DNA from 2 places in the Vibrio aestuarianus genome. Region 2 is predicted to be linked to the other one. Evidence: predicted binding sites of a transcription regulator. Region 2 holds the regulator's gene; the other holds the start of a gene.
What was found. The regulator CRP, encoded in region 2, controls carbon source genes, mostly activating them, when cyclic AMP is high. The targets are predictions, from matches to a motif close to TGTGANNNNNNTCACA.
Positions count from the first base shown of each region.

Region 1 (4,987 bases), 160 kb from region 2:
TAGAGCTTCCTCGATACGGATTAGTTGGTTGTACTTAGCAACACGGTCAGAACGGCTCATAGAACCAGTCTTGATTTGACCTGCAGCTGTACCTACCGCTAGGTCAGCGATAGTTGCATCTTCAGTTTCGCCAGAACGGTGAGAGATTACTGCTGTGTAACCTGCGTCTTTAGCCATCTTGATTGCAGCTAGAGTCTCAGTTAGAGAACCGATTTGGTTGAACTTGATAAGGATAGAGTTAGCTACGCCTTTCTCGATACCTTGAGCAAGAATCTTAGTGTTAGTAACGAATAGATCGTCACCTACTAGTTGAAGTTTGTCACCTAGTAGTTCAGTTTGGTGCTTGAAGCCATCCCAATCTGATTCGTCAAGACCGTCTTCGATAGATACGATTGGGTATTGGTTAGCTAGGTCAGCTAGGTAGTGGTTGAACTCTTCAGAAGTGAAGATTTTACCTTCGCCTTTCATGTTGTAGTTGCCAGCTTCTTTGTCGTAGAACTCAGATGCAGCACAGTCCATCGCTAGAGTAACGTCTTTACCTAGTACGTAACCTGCAGATTCTACCGCTTCTTTGATTGCAGCTAGTGCAGCAGCGTTAGATTCTAGGTTAGGAGCGAAACCACCTTCATCACCAACTGCAGTGCTTAGGCCTTTAGCTTTAAGAACTTTAGCTAGGTTGTGGAATACTTCTGCACCGATACGTAGAGCTTCTTTAAGAGTCTTAGCGCCAACTGGTTGGATCATGAACTCTTGAATATCTACGTTGTTGTCTGCGTGCTCACCACCGTTGATGATGTTCATCATTGGTAGAGGCATAGAGAACTGACCAGCAGTACCGTTTAGCTCAGCGATGTGCTCGTATAGAGGCATGCCTTTAGCTGCAGCTGCTGCTTTAGCGTTTGCTAGAGAAACAGCAAGAATTGCGTTAGCACCGAAGTTAGATTTGTTCTCAGTACCATCTAGGTCGATCATCACTTGGTCGATAGCCGCTTGATCTTTAGCATCTTTACCAACTAGAGCGTCAGCGATTGGGCCGTTTACAGCAGCAATAGCTTTAAGAACACCTTTACCTAGGAAACGTGATTTGTCACCGTCACGTAGCTCAAGAGCTTCGCGAGAACCTGTAGATGCGCCAGATGGAGCAGCAGCCATACCTACGAAACCGCCTTCTAGGTGAACTTCAGCTTCTACTGTTGGGTTACCACGTGAGTCGATGATTTCGCGACCTAGAACTTTAACGATCTTAGACATTAATGTTTCCTCTCGTTGAATTTAAATGTCAAAACTATAAAGGGCAGCAGCACAACAATTGCAACTGCCCGTATCCTTGTTACTTCTCTGATTCACCGCGTTGGAACTCACCTGCTGCTTTAATAAAGCCTGCAAATAGTGGGTGACCATCACGAGGGGTTGATGTGAATTCTGGGTGGAACTGAGCTGCTACAAACCATGGGTGAGCAGGGTTCTCTATCACTTCAACCAATTTCTTGTCAGCAGACAGACCTGATACTTTTAGGCCAGCTTTCTCGATCTGCGGACGAAGATTATTGTTGACTTCATAACGGTGACGGTGGCGTTCATGAATTGTCGCACTCCCGTAAAGCTCGTACGCTTTGGTGCCTTTTTCTAGGTGGCAAAGCTGCGAACCTAAACGCATAGTACCACCAAGATCAGATTTTTCAGTACGTTCTTCTACGTTACCTTCACCATCTACCCATTCGGTAATTAAGCCTACCACAGGGTATTTTGTTTCTTTGTTAAATTCTGTTGAATGTGCACCTTTTAGGCCAGCAACATTACGCGCGAATTCAATTAGCGCTACTTGCATGCCAAGACAAATACCCAAGTAAGGTACTTTATTTTCACGTGCATACTGTGCGGCAAGGATTTTGCCTTCAATACCACGGTCACCGAAACCACCAGGAACTAAAATAGCGTCCAAGTCAGCGAGCACTTCCGTACCTTTCGTCTCAACATCTTGTGAATCAATATATTTGATTTTAACACTTAGACGATTCTTCAGGCCTGCATGTTTCAATGCTTCGTTAACTGATTTATAGGCATCTGGTAATTCAATGTATTTACCAACCATACCGATAACGACTTCAGCAGTAGGGTTCGCTTCTTCGTAAATCACTTGTTCCCATTCTGCAAGGTTCGCTTCTGGCGCGTTAATACCAAAACGGTTACAAACAATATCATCAAGACCTTGAGCTTTGATCAACTGAGGGATTTTGTAGATTGAATCCACATCCTTCATTGAGATAACTGCTTTTTCTGGCACGTTACAGAACAGGGCAATTTTCTTACGCTCGTTCGCTGGGATCATACGATCGCTACGGCAAACCAGAATATCAGGTTGAATACCAATAGAAAGCAGTTCTTTCACTGAGTGTTGTGTTGGCTTAGTTTTCACTTCACCAGCAGCAGCAAGATAAGGCACTAAAGTAAGGTGCATGAACATTGCGTGTTCGCGGCCAACTTCAATCGCTAGCTGACGAATAGCTTCCATGAACGGTAGTGATTCGATATCACCTACTGTACCGCCAACCTCAACGATAGCCACATCGTGACCTTCGGAGCCTGCGATAACGCGGTCTTTGATAGCGTTAGTAATATGAGGGATAACCTGAATCGTTGCACCTAGGTAATCACCACGGCGCTCTTTACGCAATACATCGGCATAAACACGACCAGCAGTAAAGTTATTGCGCTTAGTCATTTTGGTACGAATGAAACGTTCGTAGTGACCAAGGTCAAGGTCTGTTTCAGCGCCATCTTCCGTGACAAACACTTCACCATGTTGAGTTGGGCTCATTGTGCCCGGGTCAACGTTGATGTAAGGGTCAAGCTTCATCATAGTCACTTTAAGACCACGAGCTTCTAAAATCGCCGCAAGAGATGCTGCCGCAATACCTTTACCTAGAGAGGATACAACCCCGCCAGTAACAAAAATGTAATTTGTCGTCATGTTTAACCTGAAATTGGTTGAATGAGGGAAATGGATTTCTTCTGGACGGGATGAAAATATACCAGAAGCCCTTATCCGCTACAACGTGAAATCTATCACACTGTTGTTTTTTATTTTTTGCTTCAAATCAAAGTGCACCACTCGATATGACTTATTGCACCACGCAAAAGCAGAAAATTAGCCTCAAAAAGTCAACATAGCCTTCAAGATTTATTTTTTGCTGTTTCTAATATTTTCACTTCATTCCACATCGCATCTAACTCATCCAATGAAAAGTCCGTTAGCTGTTTTTCATTTTCTGCCACCATAGCTTCAATCGCTTGAAATCGGCGAGAAAACTTGCGATTTGCTTTATTCAACGCCACTTCTGGGTCGGTTTTTAAATGCCTAGCCAAATTAACCGTAGCGAATAGCAAATCCCCCATTTCATCTTCCACTCGTGCAAAGTCAGGATTGACTTGCAAAGCTTCTTCCATGACCTCGTCGATTTCCTCATGAACCTTATCAACAACAGGCCCAAGTGAATTCCAATCAAAACCGTATTTGGCACACTTTTTTTGGATTTTTGTAGCACGTAAAAGTGAAGGGAATGATTGTGGTATTGAGTCTAGAATACTTTGTTGTTTTTTGCCTGCTTGCGCTTTCTCTTTGGCTTTTTCTGCTTCCCAGTTGGCGTTTATTTGGGCTTCATTCTCAAACTTAGTATCAGAAAAAACATGCGGATGGCGGCGCGTTAGCTTTTCATTGACCGCAGCAACGACTTCTGAAAAATCAAACAAACCTTGTTCTTTGGCCATTTGGCTATAAAAAATCACTTGGAAAAGTAAGTCACCTAATTCTTCTTTTAGGTTTGGCCAGTCTTGATTATGAATGGCATCGACCACTTCGTAGGTTTCTTCAATAGTATAAGGAACCACACTTTCAAAAGTTTGCTTATTATCCCAAGGGCAACCATTTTCTGGGTCACGCAATTGCGCCATGATCTGTTCAAGTTGTTCAATTGGATGACTCATTTTTTTGTCCTTAACATCAATTTTTAAAGAAAAAGGTGAGCAGCTAAAGCCACTCACCTTTTAATCGCATTTTGTATTCACTAATTAAATCAGCCAAGACGCTTCACTAACATCACATCTTTCAACTGTTCAAGTCGTTTAATCACTCGTGATAATACTTCAATATTATTGAGTTCAAGATCAAAGTCCATGATCAACAATTGGCGCTTATAATCCACTCGGCTTTTCATACTCGGCACTTTGATTTTTTCGTTGGCTAACAAGGTGGTAATGTCTTTGATTAGTCCACTACGTTCCATTGCCTCAATGCGCAGCGTCAGAATGTACAAACCAACAGAACCCCCGCCCCATACGGTATCAATGATACGCTCTGGAGCATGATGACTAAGTTCTTCGAGCTGCTCACAATCACTGCGATGCACTGAAATACCTCGCCCTTGAGTAATGTAGCCCTTGATGAGATCACCAGGAATGGGCTGACAGCAACGCGCTAAATGGGTCATTAAGTTGTCAACCCCTTCCACTACAACTGCATCTTTATGTGGCCTGCTTTGTTGTGGTGTTCGAGCTTCTGACTCTTGAAGCTTTTCGAGCGCCTGTCGATCTTCTTGTTCAGCCGTTGGCTTATTGACTAAGGCATTAATGTGATTAACGATTTGGTTAATGCGTAAATCACCGCTACCAATACCGACAAATAGCTCATCCGGTGTATTTACGTTAAAGCGTTTTAGAGCGTATTTTTCGGCATCTTTTAATGTCGCGCCAATTTTAGCTAATTCATCGTCGAGAATTTCACGCCCAGCTTCTAGGTTCTTTTCACGACTCTGCTTACGGAACCACGCGTTAATCTTCGCGCGCGCACGACCAGAATGAACAAAACCTGTCGATGGGTTTAGCCAATCACGCGATGGGTTGGGCTCTTTCTGTGTGATAATCTCAACTTGATCACCCATTGATAATTTATGAGTAAAAGGCACGATACGTCCTGCCACTTTAGCCCCAA
Region 1 covers NZ_JAKNYQ010000001.1:799,880-804,866, reverse strand. Annotated here, with positions in the region: gene eno (phosphopyruvate hydratase) at 1-1,251, opposite strand, end outside; gene pyrG (CTP synthase) at 1,331-2,971, opposite strand; gene mazG (nucleoside triphosphate pyrophosphohydrolase) at 3,175-3,984, opposite strand; gene relA (GTP diphosphokinase) at 4,074-4,987, opposite strand, start outside.
Region 1: a site for CRP is predicted at 3,056-3,071, ahead of pyrG (CTP synthase). Genes of this name have one in related genera too.

Region 2 (4,987 bases):
CGCTTGGTGGTAACATGCTGGCCAATTATCTAGCTGAATATCACGAAGACCCTATTGTCGATGCCGCAACAATCGTTTCAGCACCGCTTGATCTCGCCGCCTGCTCACAACGCATTGAGCAGGGATTTTCAAAAGTCTACCGCGACTATTTACTCTCCTCGCTAAAAAGTAACGCGCTGAAAAAACATCATCTTTTACAAGATGCACTTAACCTCTCTTCTTGTCAGATCAGTAGCATTAAGAAGCTGTATCAATTCGATGATTTAATCACAGCCCCCTTGCATGGTTTTAAAGATGCTCATGACTATTATCAACAATGTTCTGGACTACATAAACTCAAGCAGATCCATGTACCCTTACAAATTATTCACGCTAAAGACGACCCATTCATGACCGATGCTGTGATTCCAAAATTCGTTTTACCGGAAAATATCGACTATCGCTTATTTAACCAAGGTGGACATGTCGGCTTTATTTCAGGCAGTGCATTGAAACCAACTTTTTGGCTGGAACAAGCCTTACCTGCCTATTATGAAAGCCTGTGTAAACCGTCATGAAATAGCTGCCATCACAATGCTATTTAGGGTATAACTGCCAGCCTTCAACATGACAGTTAAGAGGTCGTCATGATTATTCCTTGGCAACAAATTGCTCCTGATACACTCGATAATCTCATTCAAGAATTTGTCTTACGTGAAGGAACAGATTACGGTGAACAAGAGATATCTTTGCAACAAAAAATCGAACAAGTGAAGCAGCAGTTAGCAAGTGGTGAAGTTGCCATAGTCTATTCTGAATTGCACGAAAGTGTCGATATTCAAGTGCGTAAATCGTTTTAGCGCACCGCAATCTAGTCTTTCCGTGCTATATTGCGACAATAAATAACAAGTACGTTACATAAAGACAGGGTTTGTCATGTCAGCAAAACATCCGATTATAGCCGTCACGGGCTCATCCGGTGCCGGTACTACCACAACCTCTGAAGCGTTTCGCAAAATGTTCAATATGATGAGCATTAAACCTGCTTGGGTTGAAGGCGACAGCTTCCACCGTTTCACACGTCCAGAAATGGACGTAGAGATCCGTAAAGCACGAGAGCAAGGCAAACACATCAGTTATTTTGGTCCCCAAGCTAATGACTTTGGCGCACTGGAAGAGTTTTTTCGCCAATACGGCAAACTAGGAACAGGGCAAGTTCGTCGCTACCTGCATTCATTTGATGAAGCCGTTCCCTATAACCAAATGCCAGGAACGTTTACTCCATGGCAAGATTTGCCAGAAAATTCTGATGTTATGTTCTACGAAGGGTTACATGGTGGTGTGGTCGATGGTGATGTCAACGTGGCTCAACATGTCGATTTTTTGATTGGCATGGTGCCGATTGTTAACCTAGAGTGGATCCAAAAATACGTACGTGATACGCGCGATCGTGGTCATTCACGCGAAGCTGTAATGGACTCGATTGTTCGCTCGATGGACGACTACCTCAATTACATCACCCCACAGTTTTCTCGCACCCATATTAACTTCCAGCGCGTGCCCACAGTCGATACCTCAAACCCGCTCAACGCAAAGGGTATCCCCAGTTTGGATGAAAGCTTCGTGGTGATAAGGCTACGTGGCATTAAGAATGTCGATTTCCCCTATTTACTGGCCATGATTGATGGTTCATTTATGTCGCGCCATAACACCATCGTTGTTCCTGGTGGCAAGATGAGTTTTGCCATGGAGCTGATTGTTCGCCCTATCCTGCAACAATTAATTGAAACAGGGAAAATTGGATAATATTTTTGCACTTTTTACGGTTACTTTTCATACCGTGATCATGTGCACATTTTTGCTTAAATTATCGTGTAGTCGACACGATTAAAGTCAAGAAATCGTTTCCGAAAAAGGATACTATTCTTAACCGAAACACAAGTTAGCTTGCAGCACTTGTAAAGTGCTCTTATCCTAGTAAGTCAATTTAAAGGCTTAGCTAAAATATGGAAAGCAGCAAGCGTACCCTGCAGAGGAAGTGAGATATTATGGTTCTAGGTAAACCTCAAACCGACCCAACACTAGAGTGGTTTCTTTCACACTGTCATATTCATAAGTACCCATCAAAGAGCACGCTGATCCACGCGGGCGAGAAAGCTGAAACGTTGTACTACATCGTTAAAGGTTCTGTTGCGGTTCTTATTAAAGACGAAGAAGGTAAGGAGATGATCCTTTCTTACCTAAACCAAGGTGACTTTATCGGTGAACTTGGTCTATTCGAAGAAGACCAAGAACGTACCGCTTGGGTTCGTGCTAAATCTCCTTGTGAAGTGGCAGAGATTTCATTTAAGAAATTCCGTCAACTTATCCAGGTGAATCCAGATATTCTAATGCGCCTATCTGCTCAGATTTCACGTCGTTTACAAGTGACTAGTCAAAAAGTAGGTGACCTTGCGTTCCTTGACGTAACGGGCCGTATTGCTCAAACGCTACTAAACCTAGCGAAACAACCTGACGCAATGACTCACCCAGATGGCATGCAAATCAAGATCACCCGTCAAGAAATCGGTCAAATCGTTGGCTGTTCTCGTGAAACAGTTGGTCGTATCTTGAAAATGCTAGAAGAGCAGAACCTAATTTCTGCACACGGTAAAACTATCGTGGTATACGGAACTCGTTAATTTCAACAGAAATTGAGAGACTGAATCGATAAAGCCACCTTGGGAAACTTAGGTGGCTTTTTGTTGGCAAAGGCTCAGCACAATTTTATTGCATATCAGTGCTTTCAAAAATCTTGTCAGCTGAAGCGGCAACAAACCCACTATATAACTCACCGTTTGCCATTGGATAGCGTTTGGCAAACTCGTAAAAACCGCCCGGAATCATCTCAACACCATCACTAAATTGCACCGGTACTTTATCTGCCATGGTGGAAGATTGTTCTAGCAGCACCTCTGGCGTGCCTTTCACTTCTCCGCCATTTTCATTAATAACAAAGCCAGCTTGGCGAAGGTGAGCATTCACCGCTTTGACTTCATTAAACGCATTCAACTGGTTAACACTAACGGTAAAATGATTGGCCCCATAGCCATGAGCTGCCAACCATGCGGCGTATTCACTTTCCTGAGCCAAAGTGAGGTAATCGCTATGGGCTATCTGCCATAATCGACCACTATACAAAAAGTCGCTACTGGTGAGTTTGTCGCTATCTACTTGCTCTACCAGTTTGGCTACAATCGCTTGCAACTCAGGTGAGCACTCTGCCACTTTTAGCTCACTAATGAAAACCTTAGGCTGCGTTGGATCAGGATGTTCATAGTGCTTCGCGACTAACTTCTTACTTTCAAATTGATAATCACCACACGCTGTATAACCTAATGCTAAAAAAGGCTTAGCCAGTGTTTCAATCCCCAGGGGAGCAACATTAAAGGTTCGCAAAGCGATATGATCATTGATCAAAGCTTCATCTTCTTGAAGCAATTGATGAACTTTGTCAGCCGAAGGACAAAGACGTTGAATATAGTCATTCCATAGCGATTGAAATAAAACGGTTGGCGTCATAACGCCTCCTTGTCAGCAATGTGTCTAGCAAGCGATATACCTTGAGTATGTATAAAGCCTTAGTTTCAGTATGAGGTTATTGGATAAATATTGCCGCTTAATATTTATTGAAACGATTCAGAAAATACATCCAGCGGCAATTCAACCTGTGACGTTAAGTTGTGTATTGATCCAGGTTTCAGGATCTATACCCAAACCACTTGAAGTGGCAGGTAGGTGGCAAGTGAGTAAATCCCCATGAGCATAGATAAACTATGTAATTGGGGTGAACAAACGTAGCCAACACCGCTGCAACTTCAAGTAGAAAGGGGATAAGCCTCTTCTATGAGAGGCTTTTTATTATTCCGTAGGTTATAGCTCAACCCCAGGGCTGAGAGTGGCAGGTAATTCTGTTGCCTGCCCTTCCATTGAAGCCATAGGGTATGCACAGTAATCAGCCGCGTAATAAGCACTCGGGCGCAAGTTACCCGATGCCCCCGGCCCACCAAATGGTGCATCACCACTCGCACCAGTTAATTGGCGATTACGGTTTACGATACCAGCGCGGATATGATCAACAAAATAATCCCACTCGGCATCATCAGTTGATACTAAACCTGCAGACAAACCAAAACGGGTAGCATTGGCCAACTCAACCGCTTGCTCTAAAGTCTGATAGCGCACCACTTGTAATAACGGGCCAAAGTATTCTTCGTCAGGCAACTCACTAATAGCGGTTACGTCAATGATTCCTGGCGTAACAAATGCCGCTTGCAGCGGTTTGGCTTCCACCAAACTATAACCACCTAAAAATTGTAAATTAGCCTGTGCATTGAGAATAAATTGCGCGGCAGCTTGCGAGATTTGTGGCCCCATAAATGGCGCAGGATCGGCAAATGGTTGATCAATTCGTAGCTTTTGGGTTGCGGTGATCAATTTACTTAATAGCACATCACCTTTTTCACCGACAGGAACGTACAGGCGACGCGCGCAAGTGCAGCGCTGCCCTGCGCTAATGAAAGCCGATTGAATGATGGTGTATACCGCTGCATCTAAGTCACCATACTGATCGGAGATCACCATCGGGTTGTTCCCGCCCATTTCAAGCGCCAGCATTTTGCCAGGTTGCCCGGCAAACTGACGATGCAGTAAATGCCCAGTGTTAGCACTGCCAGTAAATAGCAAACCATCAATACCTTTTGACTCGGCCAGAGCGATGCCTGTTTCTTTCGCCCCTTGTACAAGGTTGAGCACACCTGCTGGTAACCCTGCATCTTGCCACAGTTTCATGGCAAATTCGCCCGTCCACGGGGTTTGCTCAGAAGGCTTAAACACCACGGTATTACCCGCTAAAAGAGCCGGAACAATATGACCATTCGGTAAATGTGCTGGGAAATTATAGGGACCAAATACCGCCATTACACCAAGTGGACGGTGACGCAGTACAATTTGGTTTCCCGCTGCCTCA
Region 2 covers NZ_JAKNYQ010000001.1:641,318-646,304, reverse strand. Annotated here, with positions in the region: gene MCT08_RS03085 (hydrolase) at 1-557, shown strand, start outside; gene MCT08_RS03080 (YheU family protein) at 627-839, shown strand; gene MCT08_RS03075 (phosphoribulokinase) at 916-1,785, shown strand; gene crp (cAMP-activated global transcriptional regulator CRP) at 2,028-2,660, shown strand; gene MCT08_RS03065 (DUF1338 domain-containing protein) at 2,746-3,540, opposite strand; gene astD (succinylglutamate-semialdehyde dehydrogenase) at 3,892-4,987, opposite strand, start outside.